DNA from 3 places in the Salinarimonas sp. genome. Region 3 is predicted to be linked to each of the others. Evidence: predicted binding sites of a transcription regulator. Region 3 holds the regulator's gene; each other region holds the start of a gene.
What was found. The regulator HrcA, encoded in region 3, represses chaperone genes, less so after heat shock. The targets are predictions, from matches to a motif close to GTTAGCACTCNCNNNNNGNGAGTGCTAAC.
Positions count from the first base shown of each region.

Region 1: a site for HrcA is predicted at 1,962-1,990, ahead of groES (co-chaperone GroES). Genes of this name have one in related genera too.
Region 2: a site for HrcA is predicted at 2,612-2,640, ahead of groES (co-chaperone GroES). Genes of this name have one in related genera too.

Region 1 is NZ_CP157794.1:2,816,183-2,820,261, reverse strand. It holds gene groL (chaperonin GroEL) at 1-1,467, opposite strand, end outside; gene groES (co-chaperone GroES) at 1,510-1,824, opposite strand; gene ABL310_RS13075 (usg protein) at 2,179-2,448, shown strand; gene ABL310_RS13070 (exopolysaccharide biosynthesis protein) at 2,524-3,144, shown strand; gene ABL310_RS13065 (DUF2182 domain-containing protein) at 3,172-4,026, opposite strand.
Region 2 is NZ_CP157794.1:2,270,972-2,275,050, reverse strand. It holds gene ABL310_RS10510 (DMT family transporter) at 1-353, shown strand, start outside; gene ABL310_RS10505 (hypothetical protein) at 363-1,460, opposite strand; gene ABL310_RS10500 (DMT family transporter) at 1,610-2,554, shown strand; gene groES (co-chaperone GroES) at 2,712-3,002, shown strand; gene groL (chaperonin GroEL) at 3,105-4,079, shown strand, end outside.
Region 3 is NZ_CP157794.1:1,491,610-1,495,688, forward strand. It holds gene ABL310_RS06925 (outer membrane beta-barrel protein) at 1-848, shown strand, start outside; gene ABL310_RS06930 (hypothetical protein) at 883-1,215, opposite strand; gene ABL310_RS06935 (hypothetical protein) at 1,212-1,766, opposite strand; gene hrcA (heat-inducible transcriptional repressor HrcA) at 1,820-2,932, opposite strand; gene rph (ribonuclease PH) at 3,089-3,802, shown strand; gene rdgB (RdgB/HAM1 family non-canonical purine NTP pyrophosphatase) at 3,814-4,079, shown strand, end outside.

The DNA.
Region 1 (4,079 bases), 1.3 Mb from region 3:
CATGTCGCCGTAGGCGCTGGTCTGGGCGTTGAAGCCGAAGGAATAGTCGGCGTTCTCCAGCACCTTGCCGACGATGACCGAGCCGTCCTCGCCCGCGTTCAGCGCGATCTGGCGGGCCGGCGCCTGGATCGCGCGGCGCACGATCTCGATGCCGGTCTTCTGGTCGTCGTTGGCGGGCTTCAGGTCCGCCAGCGCCTTCACGGCGCGCAGCAGCGCGACGCCGCCGCCCGGCAGCACGCCCTCCTCGACCGCGGCCTTGGTGGCGTGCATCGCGTCGTCGACGCGATCCTTGCGCTCCTTCACCTCGACCTCGGTCGCGCCGCCGACGCGGATCACCGCGACGCCGCCGGCGAGCTTGGCGAGGCGCTCCTGCAGCTTCTCGCGGTCGTAGTCCGAGGTGGTCTCCTCGATCTGCGCCTTGATCTGCGCCACGCGCGCCTCGATGTCGGCCTTGGAGCCGGCGCCGTCGACGATCGTGGTGTTCTCCTTCTCGATCACCACCTTCTTGGCGCGGCCGAGCATGTTCAGCGTGACGGTCTCGAGCTTGATGCCGAGATCCTCGCTGATCGCCGTGCCGCCGGTGAGGATCGCGATGTCCTGGAGCATGGCCTTGCGGCGATCGCCGAAGCCCGGCGCCTTCACGGCCGCGATCTTGAGGCCGCCGCGCAGCTTGTTGACGACGAGGGTGGCCAGCGCCTCGCCCTCGACGTCCTCGGCGATGATGACGAGCGGCTTGCCCGACTGCACCACCGCCTCGAGCACGGGCAGCAGCTCCTGGAGGTTCGAGAGCTTCTTCTCGTGGATGAGGACGTAGGCGTCCTCGAGCTCGACGCGCATCTTCTCGGCGTTGGTCACGAAGTACGGCGAGAGGTAGCCGCGGTCGAACTGCATGCCCTCGACGATGTCGAGCTCGGTCTCGAGGCTCTTGGCCTCCTCGACCGTGATCACGCCCTCGTTGCCGACCTTGGCCATGGCCTCGGCGAGGAAGCGGCCGATCTCGGAATCGCCGTTCGCCGAGATGGTGCCGACCTGGGCGATCTCGTCGTTGTTGGTGACCTTGCGGGCGTTGGCCTTGAGGTCGGCGATGATGGCCTCCACGGCCATGTCGACGCCGCGCTTGAGGTCCATCGGGTTCATGCCCGCGGCCACCGCCTTGGCGCCCTCCTTGACGATCGCCTGGGCGAGGACCGTCGCCGTCGTGGTGCCGTCGCCGGCGAGGTCGTTGGTCTTGGACGCGACCTCGCGGACCATCTGCGCGCCCATGTTCTCGAACTTGTCGGCGAGCTCGATCTCCTTGGCGACGGTGACGCCGTCCTTGGTGATGCGGGGCGCGCCGAACGACTTCTCGATGACGACGTTGCGGCCCTTCGGGCCGAGCGTCACCTTCACCGCGTCGGCGAGAATGTCGACGCCGCGCAGCATCTTGTCGCGCGCGTCGGCGGAAAACTTGACGTCCTTGGCAGCCATTTTCGTCACTCCGAAAGAGACATGACGTTGATATCGGGGGGATCAGGCGGCCTTCTTCGCCGCCTCGGACGCGTCGAGCACGCCCATGATGTCGCTTTCCTTCATGATCAGGAGGTCCTCGCCGTCGATGCGCACCTCGGTGCCCGACCACTTGCCGAAGAGCACGCGGTCGCCGGCCTTCACCTCGAGCGCGACCACCTCGCCCTTCTCGTTGCGGGCGCCGGGACCCACCGCGACCACCTCGCCCTGCTGGGGCTTCTCCTTGGCGGTGTCGGGGATGATGATGCCGCCGGCGGTCTTCTGATCGGCCTCGATGCGGCGAACGACCACCCGGTCGTGCAGGGGACGGAACTTCATGGCTTCTCAGTCTCCGTTTGTGATGCGAGATCGTCATGATCCTCACCGGACGGGTGCGCGCGGATGTCGCGCCGCGCCCCGTCCGGACGCCGAGGTAATCCGGCCATGGCCGCGCTTCAAGAGGGGGAGCGTATATTTTTGGCACTCGATCGGTCGGAGTGCTAGCATCCGGCCGCGGAAGCGTGGCAGCACTCTTTCAGACATGCTGCTAACGCCTTGATTTCATGCAGGAAAGTGCATTCCGAGGCTTGAGCGTCGCCGCTTCTGTGGCATCATGGTCGCCAGCCGGATATCGCGTCGGGACGTGACGCTCCGCGCGGCCGGCGTCTATCGCCGCACGCACGGAGGAGCCCGATGGCGTCGACCGCGTTCGTGAAGCAGCTCGAGGGCTACGGCCTGACGACGGCTCATATCCTCTACCGCCTGCCGGACCACCCGGGCATCCTGCAGACCTACGTCTGGCAGGATTACGACCTCGCGCCGGACTTTCCCGAGCTGAAGGGCTTCCTCGATTTCTGGGAGCGCGAGCTCGAGGGGCCGCTGCATTCCGTCAGGGTCTCGCACGAGCGGCTGATCAAGCCGGCGGAGTTCAAGGCGGTCGACGGGATGCTGACGCTGCACTGAGGATCGCCGCGCCCATGGCGCGGGCCGGGGGGAGCCTCTATATGCGGGGCGCCCCCACTCGGACCCGGCTCGCACGTGCAGCGCACCTCCCAGATTCTCGAACGGCTCGTGGCGGACGAGCCGGACCCCACGATCACCCTCGGCGAGATCGTCCGCCGCCTGCGGGCGCGGGCCTTCGGCGTGCTGCTGATTCTCTTCGCCGCGCCGATGCTGATCCCGACGCCGCCGGGCTTCTCGACCGTGGCGGCGATCCTGATCGTCCTCGTCGCCTTCCAGTTCCTGATCCTGCGCCGCTCGCTCTGGCTGCCGCAGCGGCTCGCGCGGCGACCCGTCCAGACCGCCTTCCTGCAGCGGGTCGTCGCCTGGACCGCCCCGAAGCTGCGGCGGATCGAGCGCTTCGCCAGGCCGCGCGCCATCGGCATGACGCGGCTGCGTGCGCGGCGCCCGCTCGGGCTGCTGATCCTGGTGCTCGCCGCCATCATGGCGCTGCCGATCCCCTTCATCGGCAACACGCCCCCCGCCATCGCCATCGTGCTGATGGGGTTCGGCATGATCGAGCGCGACGGCGCCTGGGTGGGCGCGGGGATCGTGGTGGGGCTGCTCGCGGTGGGGCTGATCGCGGGGCTCGGGCTCGGCCTCGTCACGGCTCTGGAGGCGTGGGTGCCGGCCGCGTGGCTCGCATGGCTGCCGGGGTGACATCGCGTGCAGACGCTCGCGCGCTCCTCACCCCGCGAGATAGCGTCCGACCGCCTCGAGCCCGCCCACGGCGTCGAGCGAGAGCGCGAAGCCGGCGGCGATGAGCCCCGCGCCGACGATCTTCGCCGCGCGCTCGGTCGCGATCGTCTTCTCCGCCGCCATGATCGCCGAGAAGACCGCCATCCAGACGAGGTTCATGGCGCCGAGCACGACCAGCACCGCCATCATCGCCCAGCAGCAGCCGACGCAGCGCGCGCCCTGCGCGAGGCCGAGCCGGAAGACCGCGCGACGGCTCGCCAGCCAGCCGGAGGCCTGCGGCCTGAACGGCGCGCCGACCGCGACGAGGCAGGAGAGCTTGAACGCGGTGAACTGGTAGAGCCCCGCCGCCCCGAGCGCCGCCCCGCCGAGCACGCCGAGGAGCCGGTCGGGGAGCTCGACCGCGGCGAAGCCCGCCGAGACCGCCGTCTGCGCCACCGCCACCACGACGGAGAGCCCGATCCACACCACGAGATAGCCCGCGCCGAGCACCAGCGGCGACACGGCCCGCAGCCCGGCGGCGCGCGCGTCCTCAGCCTTCTCGGCGTAGCCGACGAGGAGCGCGCTCGCGGTGGGCAGCATCATGGCGACGCTCATGGCGATCCACAGGCCGATGGAGATCGCGACCGCCGAGAGCGCGGCCGCGAGCGAGGGCGCTTCCAGCACGGCGGCGGGCGTGCACAGGGCCTCCAGAAAGGCGTCCGCCCCGCCGCCGCGGCGCACGGCCTCCATGAAGAGCACGGCCCAGCCGATGAGCGTCAGCACGCTTATGGAGACGAGCGCGACCGGAACCGGGCGCTCCCAGAGGCGGGGCGGGCTCTGCAGGGTCTCGGCGGGATGGCTCACGGCTCTCGTGGTCCCTCGGCTGACGCGGCGCAACGGCTTATAGCACTTCCCGA
Region 2 (4,079 bases), 780 kb from region 3:
TGGTCCTGGTGCGCGCCCGCGCGCATCTCGACGGCGTGGTCGTCATCGTGGCGTTGCAGCACCTGTTTCCGGCCCTCGTGCTGGCCGGGCCCGCGGCCTATGTGTGGGAGCCGCTGACGGGCGATCTCGTCTGGCTGTTCTGCCTCGTCGGCACGCTCGGCGTCTGCGGCCACCTGCTGCTCGCCCGCGCCTTCCGCTCGGCCGAGGCCGCCCGCATCGCGCCGATCGACTATACGGCGCTGGTCTGGGCGGCGCTGCTGGGGCTCGTTCTGTTCGGCGAGATCCCCGGCTGGGCGACGCTCGCCGGCGCGGCGCTGATCGTGGCGGGGGCGGTGGTGGCGTCGCGGCGGTGAGGCGGCGGCTCAGGCGACCCGGGATACCGGACCGGGCAGGACCCGCGGCTTCGGCCGCAGCGGCGGCCAGGGATTGAGGTAGATCGCCTCCTCCGGCACCGGAAAGCCGTAGACTTGGCCGAAATCCTCGTGCTCGGGCCCGAGCGGCGCGTCCGTGATGTATCCGAACTCCAGGTTCGGCCAGATCTCGGGCGCGCGCTCCGCGTCGCGCGTGACCTCGGTCGGGACCAGGACGTCGGTGTGGTAGACGGCGCTGTAGAAATCCTGGGAATGATCCTCCGGCACGGTACGCGGCAGGGCGCCGACGGGCGCCCGTCGGGGGCGCAGGGGCGCGAGCCCGCGATTGTGCCAGGTGCAGCTCGCCGCGCCGTCGAGGCCGGTGCCGCCGTTGCCGATCGAGCGCAACGCCAGGTCCATCACCTGGTCGACGGCGTCGGGCAGGCTCGCCGCCTCGCCTTTCGCCACCATCTTGTTCGCCCAGTGGCCGGCCGAGTTGATCGAGATGAGGAGGCCGCCGGGGATACGCCGGTCGTGGTTCCAGGTGCCGTGAGCCGAGCTGTAGAAGAGGTTGGCGCCGGCCTTGTAGAGGCGCACGCGATCCGTGCGCAGCGGCACGGCCTCGGTGTAGAGGATGTCGGCCTCGACCGGTGCGAACTCGACGAAATAGAGGTCGGCGACGTGCCGGCAGATCTCGACGAGCGCGTCCGACGGCGGGCATTCGGCCAGGCGCCGGCTGTTGAGCATGACGAGGAACCCGCTCGGGCCCCCGTCGAGCGCCTGCGCCTTCCAGGCGCGCCGCGCCGCCTGGATGCGGGCGCGCAGGTGCTCGTCGCCCGCGGCGATGTCGACGTCGTCCAGCCAGCAGACCGCGAGGCCGATTCCGCGCAGGCCCCTGGACGCCATCCGTCCGAACAGGCAGGGCTGATGGCGCGCCGCCCAGGCGAGGAAGGCCGCGCAGCGCTCCTCGTGCGACCGCGCGGGGTCGAGGATCGTCTCGTGCGCCGCATCGATGTCGGGGCCGAACGCAGGTGGACCCGCCGCCGGCTCCAGCGCCCGGAGCCGTTCCTCGAGCGAGGGCCGTCTCGGGATGTTTTCATGCAGAAGCATGTTCCAGCAATCTCCGGGTTGATCGACCCGAGATTGCGTCGAGGCGACGCATCCGTCAAGTGCATCCGGCACGCTACGCATTTCTAAGATTGCTAAACGAACGGCGATGCCTTAGAGGCGGTGGATCGAGATCGCGAGAGGCCACACGCATGCAGCCCGGAACGCGGGAGCCCGATGTCCCGGCGCAGGCCGCGTCGCAGCACGGCGATCGGCGGCGGCAGCGCGCCGTGGCGGTCATGGCGATGATCGGCTCGGCGGCGTGCTGGGGCTCGGCCACGGTGATGTCCCGCGACCTTCTCTACGACATCCCGCCGGTGACGCTGCTCGTCCTGCAGCTCTCCGCCAGCGTCGCCTTCCTGGTCCTGCTCGCGGGCCCGCGGGCGCTGCGACGCCATCGCACCCGCGCCTTCGCGCGCGCCTCGTCGATCGGGCTGCTCGAGCCCGGAGCCACCTATGCGATCGGGCTCGTCGGGCTCGCGCTGACGACCGCGGGCAGCGCCTCGGTGATCGGCGCGTCGGAGCCCGTGCTGATACCGCTCGTCGCCTTCCTGCTGTTCGGCCATCGGCCGACGCGGCGTCTCGTCGTGTGCATCGCCGTCGCGACCGCCGGGCTGCTCCTCGTCTCCAGCGCCTCGACGAGCCTGCCTGGGGCGAGCCCGCTCGGCGACGTGCTGATCGTCGTCGCCACGATGACGGCGGCGACCTACGTCGTCCTGTCGGCCCGGATCGCCGCGGACTTTCCGCCCGCGACCCTCGCGTCCGGGCAGCAGGCCGTCGGGCTCGCCTTCGCGCTGGCGATCTTCGCCGCGGTGGTCGCCACGGGAGCGGACGCGAGCGGCTTCGAGGTACTCACGCCCGGGCTGCTGGCCTATGCGGCGGCGTCCGGCGTCGTTCAGTACGCGCTCGCCTTCTGGCTCTACCTGATCGGCCTCAGCCGGGTGTCGGCAGGCGCGGCCGGGTTGTGGCTGACGCTGATCCCGGTCTTCGGGCTGCTCGGGGCCTATCTCGTCCTCGGCGAAGTGCCGACGACGCCCATGCTGCTCGGGGCGACGATGATCCTGGCCGCGGTGACGCTGGGGCGCAACGAGGCGTGACGCCGGAGCGCGCCATCCTTGACACGCCGGCCGCGTCCATCTATCTCGCAGGCACGCTTTGGCACTCTCTCGCATCGAGTGCCAACAGCCCTGAGCAACCCGGACGGCGGGCGTGTTCTAGCCGAGCGCGCCCCGCCTGCATAGAGGACGCCACCCCATGAACTTCCGTCCCCTGCACGACCGCGTCGTCGTCCGCCGTATCGAGGCGGAGGAGAAGACGAAGGGCGGGATCATCATCCCGGACACCGCCAAGGAGAAGCCCCAGGAGGGCGAGGTCGTCGCCGTCGGGCCCGGCGCCCGCGACGAGACCGGTAAGGTCCAGCCGCTCGACGTCAAGGCCGGCGACCGTGTCCTGTTCGGCAAGTGGTCGGGCACCGAGGTGCGCATCGACGGCCAGGATCTCCTCATCATGAAGGAGAGCGACATCATGGGCGTCGTCTCCGCGTAAGCGGGCGGGTCCCATCGTCGACCTCATCCGAGCAAACCCGCCCCCGTCGCGCGCCGGCTCCGCGCCGGTCCCGGGGGCCACGAGACCCGAAGGAACGAACACATGGCTGCCAAGGACGTGAAATTCTCGTCCGACGCCCGCGAGCGCATGCTCCGCGGCGTCGACATCCTCGCCGACGCGGTGAAGGTGACGCTCGGCCCGAAGGGCCGCAACGTCGTCATCGAGAAGTCGTTCGGCGCGCCCCGCATCACCAAGGACGGCGTCACCGTCGCCAAGGAGATCGAGCTCTCGGACAAGTTCGAGAACATGGGCGCCCAGATGGTCCGCGAGGTCGCCTCCAAGACCAACGACCTCGCCGGCGACGGCACCACCACCGCCACCGTGCTCGCCCAGTCGATCGTGAAGGAGGGCGCCAAGGCGGTCGCCGCCGGCATGAACCCGATGGACCTCAAGCGCGGCGTCGACATGGCGACCGCGGCCGCCGTCGCGGACATCCAGTCCCGCGCCCGCAAGGTCGAGGCCTCCTCGGAGGTCGCGCAGGTCGGCACCATCTCCGCCAACGGCGACCAGCTCATCGGCGAGATGATCGCCAACGCGATGCAGAAGGTCGGCAACGAGGGCGTCATCACGGTCGAGGAGGCGAAGACCGCCGAGACCGAGGTCGACATCGTCGAGGGCATGCAGTTCGACCGCGGCTATCTCTCCCCGTACTTCATCACGAACGCGGAGAAGATGATCGCCGAGCTCGACGATCCCTACATCCTCATCCACGAGAAGAAGCTCTCCTCGCTTCAGGCGATGCTGCCGATCCTCGAGGCGGTCGTGCAGTCGGGCAAGCCGCTGCTGATCGTCGCCGAGGACATCGAGGGCGAGGCGCTCGCCACCCTCGTCGTCAACAAGCTGCGCGGCGGCCTCAAGGTCGCGGCCGTCAAGGCTCCGGGCTTCGGCGATCGCCGCAAGGCCATGCTCGAGGACATCGCCATCCTCACCGGCGGCACCGCCGTCTCCGAGGACCTCGGCATCAAGCTCGAGAACGTGACGCTCGACATGCTCGGCCGCGCCAAGCGCGTGCGCATC
Region 3 (4,079 bases):
AGAGCACGGCGCTGTCCCTGCGCGCCACCGCGGCCACGGCCACCGAGCGCGTCGGCTCGCCGGAAGTCCCGAGCGACCTCGCCGAGGGCCCGCAGACGTCGACCTACGGCGCCGAGGCCGCCCTCGCCATGGGCTTCGGCCGGCTGGAGACGACCCTGCGCGGCGCCATCGCGCGCTCCGTCAACGCGGACGGCGTGCGCGCCGACGGCAGCCGCGTCGACCGCTCCGACGACGATTTCACCGAGACGCGCGCGGCCCTGCGCCTCGGCTACGCGGTCTCGCCGCGGCTCACGCCCTTCGTCGAGGCCGAGATCGATCAGCGCCGCTACGAGGGCGCGGGCGCGAGGCGCGATTCCGTCGGGACGACCGCGCGTGTGGGCGCCGAGATCGAGCTGACGCGCCTCCTCGCGGGCGAGGTCTCCGCCGGCTGGCAGGAGCGCGACTACGAGAGCCCGGCCCGCGGCGACGCCACCGGCGCCGTGGCGCAGGCGCGCCTCGTCTGGACGCCGACGCCGCTCACGACGGTCACCCTCGCCGGCGAGAGCCGCCTCGCCGAGACAAGCGTCGCGGGCGCCACCGCCGCGGAAGCCCGGCGCGCGTCCGTGGCGATCGCCCACCGGCTGCGCCGCAGTCTCGTGCTGGACGCCTCGCTCAGCTGGGCCGGCACGGACTACGAGGGCGTCTCCCTGTCCGAGGAGCTGATCGCGGCCGCGGCCGGCCTCGAATGGCGGCTCGACCGCGGCCTCGCGGTCACCGCGCGCTATTCTCACGAGCGACTGGAGTCGACGCGCCCGGGGGGCGATCACGTGGCGGACGTGGCGCTGGTGGGGGTGCGGCTGACGCGGTGAGGGGCGCCGGCTGCGGACGCGACTTTTTCGTGGTCTACCCGGGTCGGCGCATCGGCGTGCCGTCGAGCATGTCCCGGATCTGCCGTCCGGCGAAGCCATGCAGGCCGGGCGTCTCGAGCACGTCGCTCGCGAGACGGGTCACGTGCGCAGGGGTGGCGGCCCTGGAGTAGAGCGACACGGCGCTGACGCCGATGACGCTGAGGGTGCGCGTCTTGCTCGGCTCGACGGCGCGAAACGCGTCCTCCTCGTGCCGACCGGCTCGTGCGAACGCCGCGCGCGCTCCCTCGAAACCTCCAGCGCGATGGGCGGCTTCCGCCTCCTCGGCCGCGGCTTCGGCCAGCCTGTGATGCTCGATCCAGCTCGTCATGTGACCGTTCCCAGAAGAACGAGAAGCTCCCGAAATCCGACGACCGACGCGATCGCGGCGCTGTCGCTTTTTCCGCGCGTCAGCTGCATTCTCTTCTGCTTCAGGCGGTGACGGAGGGTCGACGCACCGCCCTTGTCGACGCCTGAAACCTCCAGCCGCAGAGCGGTCTCGAAATCCGCCGTGGAGCACATCTCCTTGGGTGTCAGGAAGAAGTCCGCCCCGCTACCGGTCCACGCGCGCCCGATCGCGACAAGGCCGCGTTCCACTTCGATAGTCGCGAGCGACACCGCATAGGCACCGTCGCATGTTGCATCGATCTCGTTGCCGTTTGCAACTTTCGCCCGGCCGTTCGGCTCCACCCAGGCGATCTGCCGCCCCCCGATAGTCCCCTCGTCATCGATCCGAAGCAGAGCCGGGGAGGCGTGGTGCCGATCGAGGCATACACTCGCCGCCTCGTAGAGCGCTCGCGCCCTCGTCGCCGTCAATCCCGGATGCCGTTCGTCGAGGTTCTCGATGAGGATCCAGGTTTCCGATCGCGCCCGCATGTCCACGCCCCTTCACGTCGGGCCGATCATAGCGAGCATTATCGTCGTCTGGCAGCGGTCTACCGCCCCCCGCCCTCCAGCATGCGCGTGAGCACCTTCGACGTGTAGTCCACCATCGGCACGATGCGGGCGTAGTTGAGCCGCGTCGGGCCGATGACGCCCAGCACGCCGACGATCTTCTGGGCGCCGTCGCGGAAGGGCGCGGCGACGAGGGACGAGCCCGAGAGCGAGAACAGCTTGTTCTCCGAGCCGATGAAGATGCGCACGCCCTCGCCGGCCTCGGCGCGGCCGAGGAGGTCGATCACGTCGGTCTGGGTCTCGAGGTCCTCGAAGAGCAGGCGGATGCGCTCGAGATCCTCCAGCGCCTGCAGGTCGGAGAGCAGGTTCGCCTGGCCGCGCACGATCAGCTGGCGCTGCTCGGCGCCCTCGGAGGGCAGGGCCACCCCGGCCTCGATCAGGCGAGCGGTGAGCGCGTCGAGCTCGCGCTCCATCGATTGGCGCAGCGCGGTGGTCTCCTCGCGCACCTCGGCGAGCGTCTTGCCGCGGATGCGCGCGTTGAGGAAGTTCGCCGCCTCCTGCAGCGCGGAGGAGGGCAGGCCCGGCGGCAGGTCGAGGAGCCGGTTCTCCACCGAGCCGTCCTCGGAGACCAGCACGACGAGGGCGCGGGCCGGGTCGAGCCGCACGAACTCGATGTGCTTGAGCCGCGGGTCCTGCTTCGAGGTGACGACGACGCCCGCCCCGCGGGAGAGGCCCGACAGCATGGCGGAGGCTTCCGCGAGCGCCGTCTCGAAGTCGCGCCCCTGCGCGGCGGCGCGCATCTGCGCCTCGATGTTGCCGCGCTCCTCCAGCGAGAGGTCGCCGATCTCGAGCATGGCGTCGACGAAGAAGCGCAGGCCCGTCTCGGTGGGCAGGCGCCCGGCCGAGGTGTGCGGCGCGAAGATCAGCCCCGCCTGCTCCAGGTCGGCCATGACGTTGCGCACGGAGGCCGGCGAGAGCGGCGCATGCAGCAGCTTCGAGATGTTGCGCGAGCCCACCGGCTCGCCGGTGGCGAGATAGCTCTCGACGATCTGGCGGAAGATCTCGCGCGATCGCTCGTTCAGGTCCGCGAGCGCGCGGGCCTGGCCGGACGGATCGTGCCTGAAGGCGTCGTGGCGGAACGGGCTCTCGCTCATGCTCGGGTTCGCGTCTGGGGATGGCGCATGCGCTATATGTGACCGCCCGTCCACGGCGGCGCAAGGCTCGGCTCGCGCACGCCTCGGTCCGCCTTCGAGCCTTGCCGACGGCCCGCGCGGGGTCTACACCCGCAATCCCGAGAGAAGGAGAGACCGATGCGGCCCTCGAAGCGCGCCCCCGACGAGATGCGCCCCGTCACCCTCGAGCGCGGCGTCGTGCGTTACGCCGAGGGCTCGTGCCTCGTCACCTTCGGCGAGACCAAGGTGCTCTGCGCCGCCTCGCTGGAGGAGCGCGCGCCCGGCTGGCTGCGCGGCACCGGCAAGGGCTGGGTCACGGCGGAATACGCCATGCTGCCCCGCGCCACCCACGAGCGCACCCGCCGCGAGGTGAATTCCGGCAAGCCGTCGGGCCGCACCCAGGAGATCCAGCGCCTGATCGGCCGCTCGCTGCGCGCCGTCGTCGATCTCCACGCCATCGGCGAGCGGCAGATCGTGATCGACTGCGACGTCATCCAGGCCGACGGCGGCACCCGCACGGCCTCGATCACCGGCGCCTGGGTGGCGCTGCACGAGTGCTTCCAGTGGATGATGAAGCGCTCCATCATCTCGGTGAACCCGCTGCGCGACCACGTCGCCGCGGTGTCCTGCGGCATCCACCAGGGCAAGCCCGTGATCGATCTCGACTATGCCGAGGATTCCGCCGCCGAGACCGACGCGAACTTCGTCATTACCGGCACGGGCGGCATCGTCGAGGTGCAGGGCACCGCCGAGGGCAAGCCGTTCTCGGAGGACGAGTTCATCGGGCTCCTGCGCCTCGCCCAGTCCGGGGTACGGTCGCTCGTCGATCTGCAGAAGCAGGCCATCGCCTGAGGGAGCGCCCCATGCAGCACCGCCGGCTCGAAGGCCCCGTGATCATCGCCACCCACAATGCCGGCAAGCTGCGCGAGATGCGCGAGCTGCTCGCCCCCTTCGGCGTGGAGGCGACCTCCGCGGGCGAGCGCGGCCTGCCCGTGCCCGACGAGACGGGCACGATGTTCTCCGAGAACGCCGCGCTCAAGGCGCATGCCGCGGCCGAGGCGACGGGGCTTCCCGCCATCGCCGACGATTCGGGCATCTGCGTGCTCGCGCTCGACGGCGCGCCGGGCCT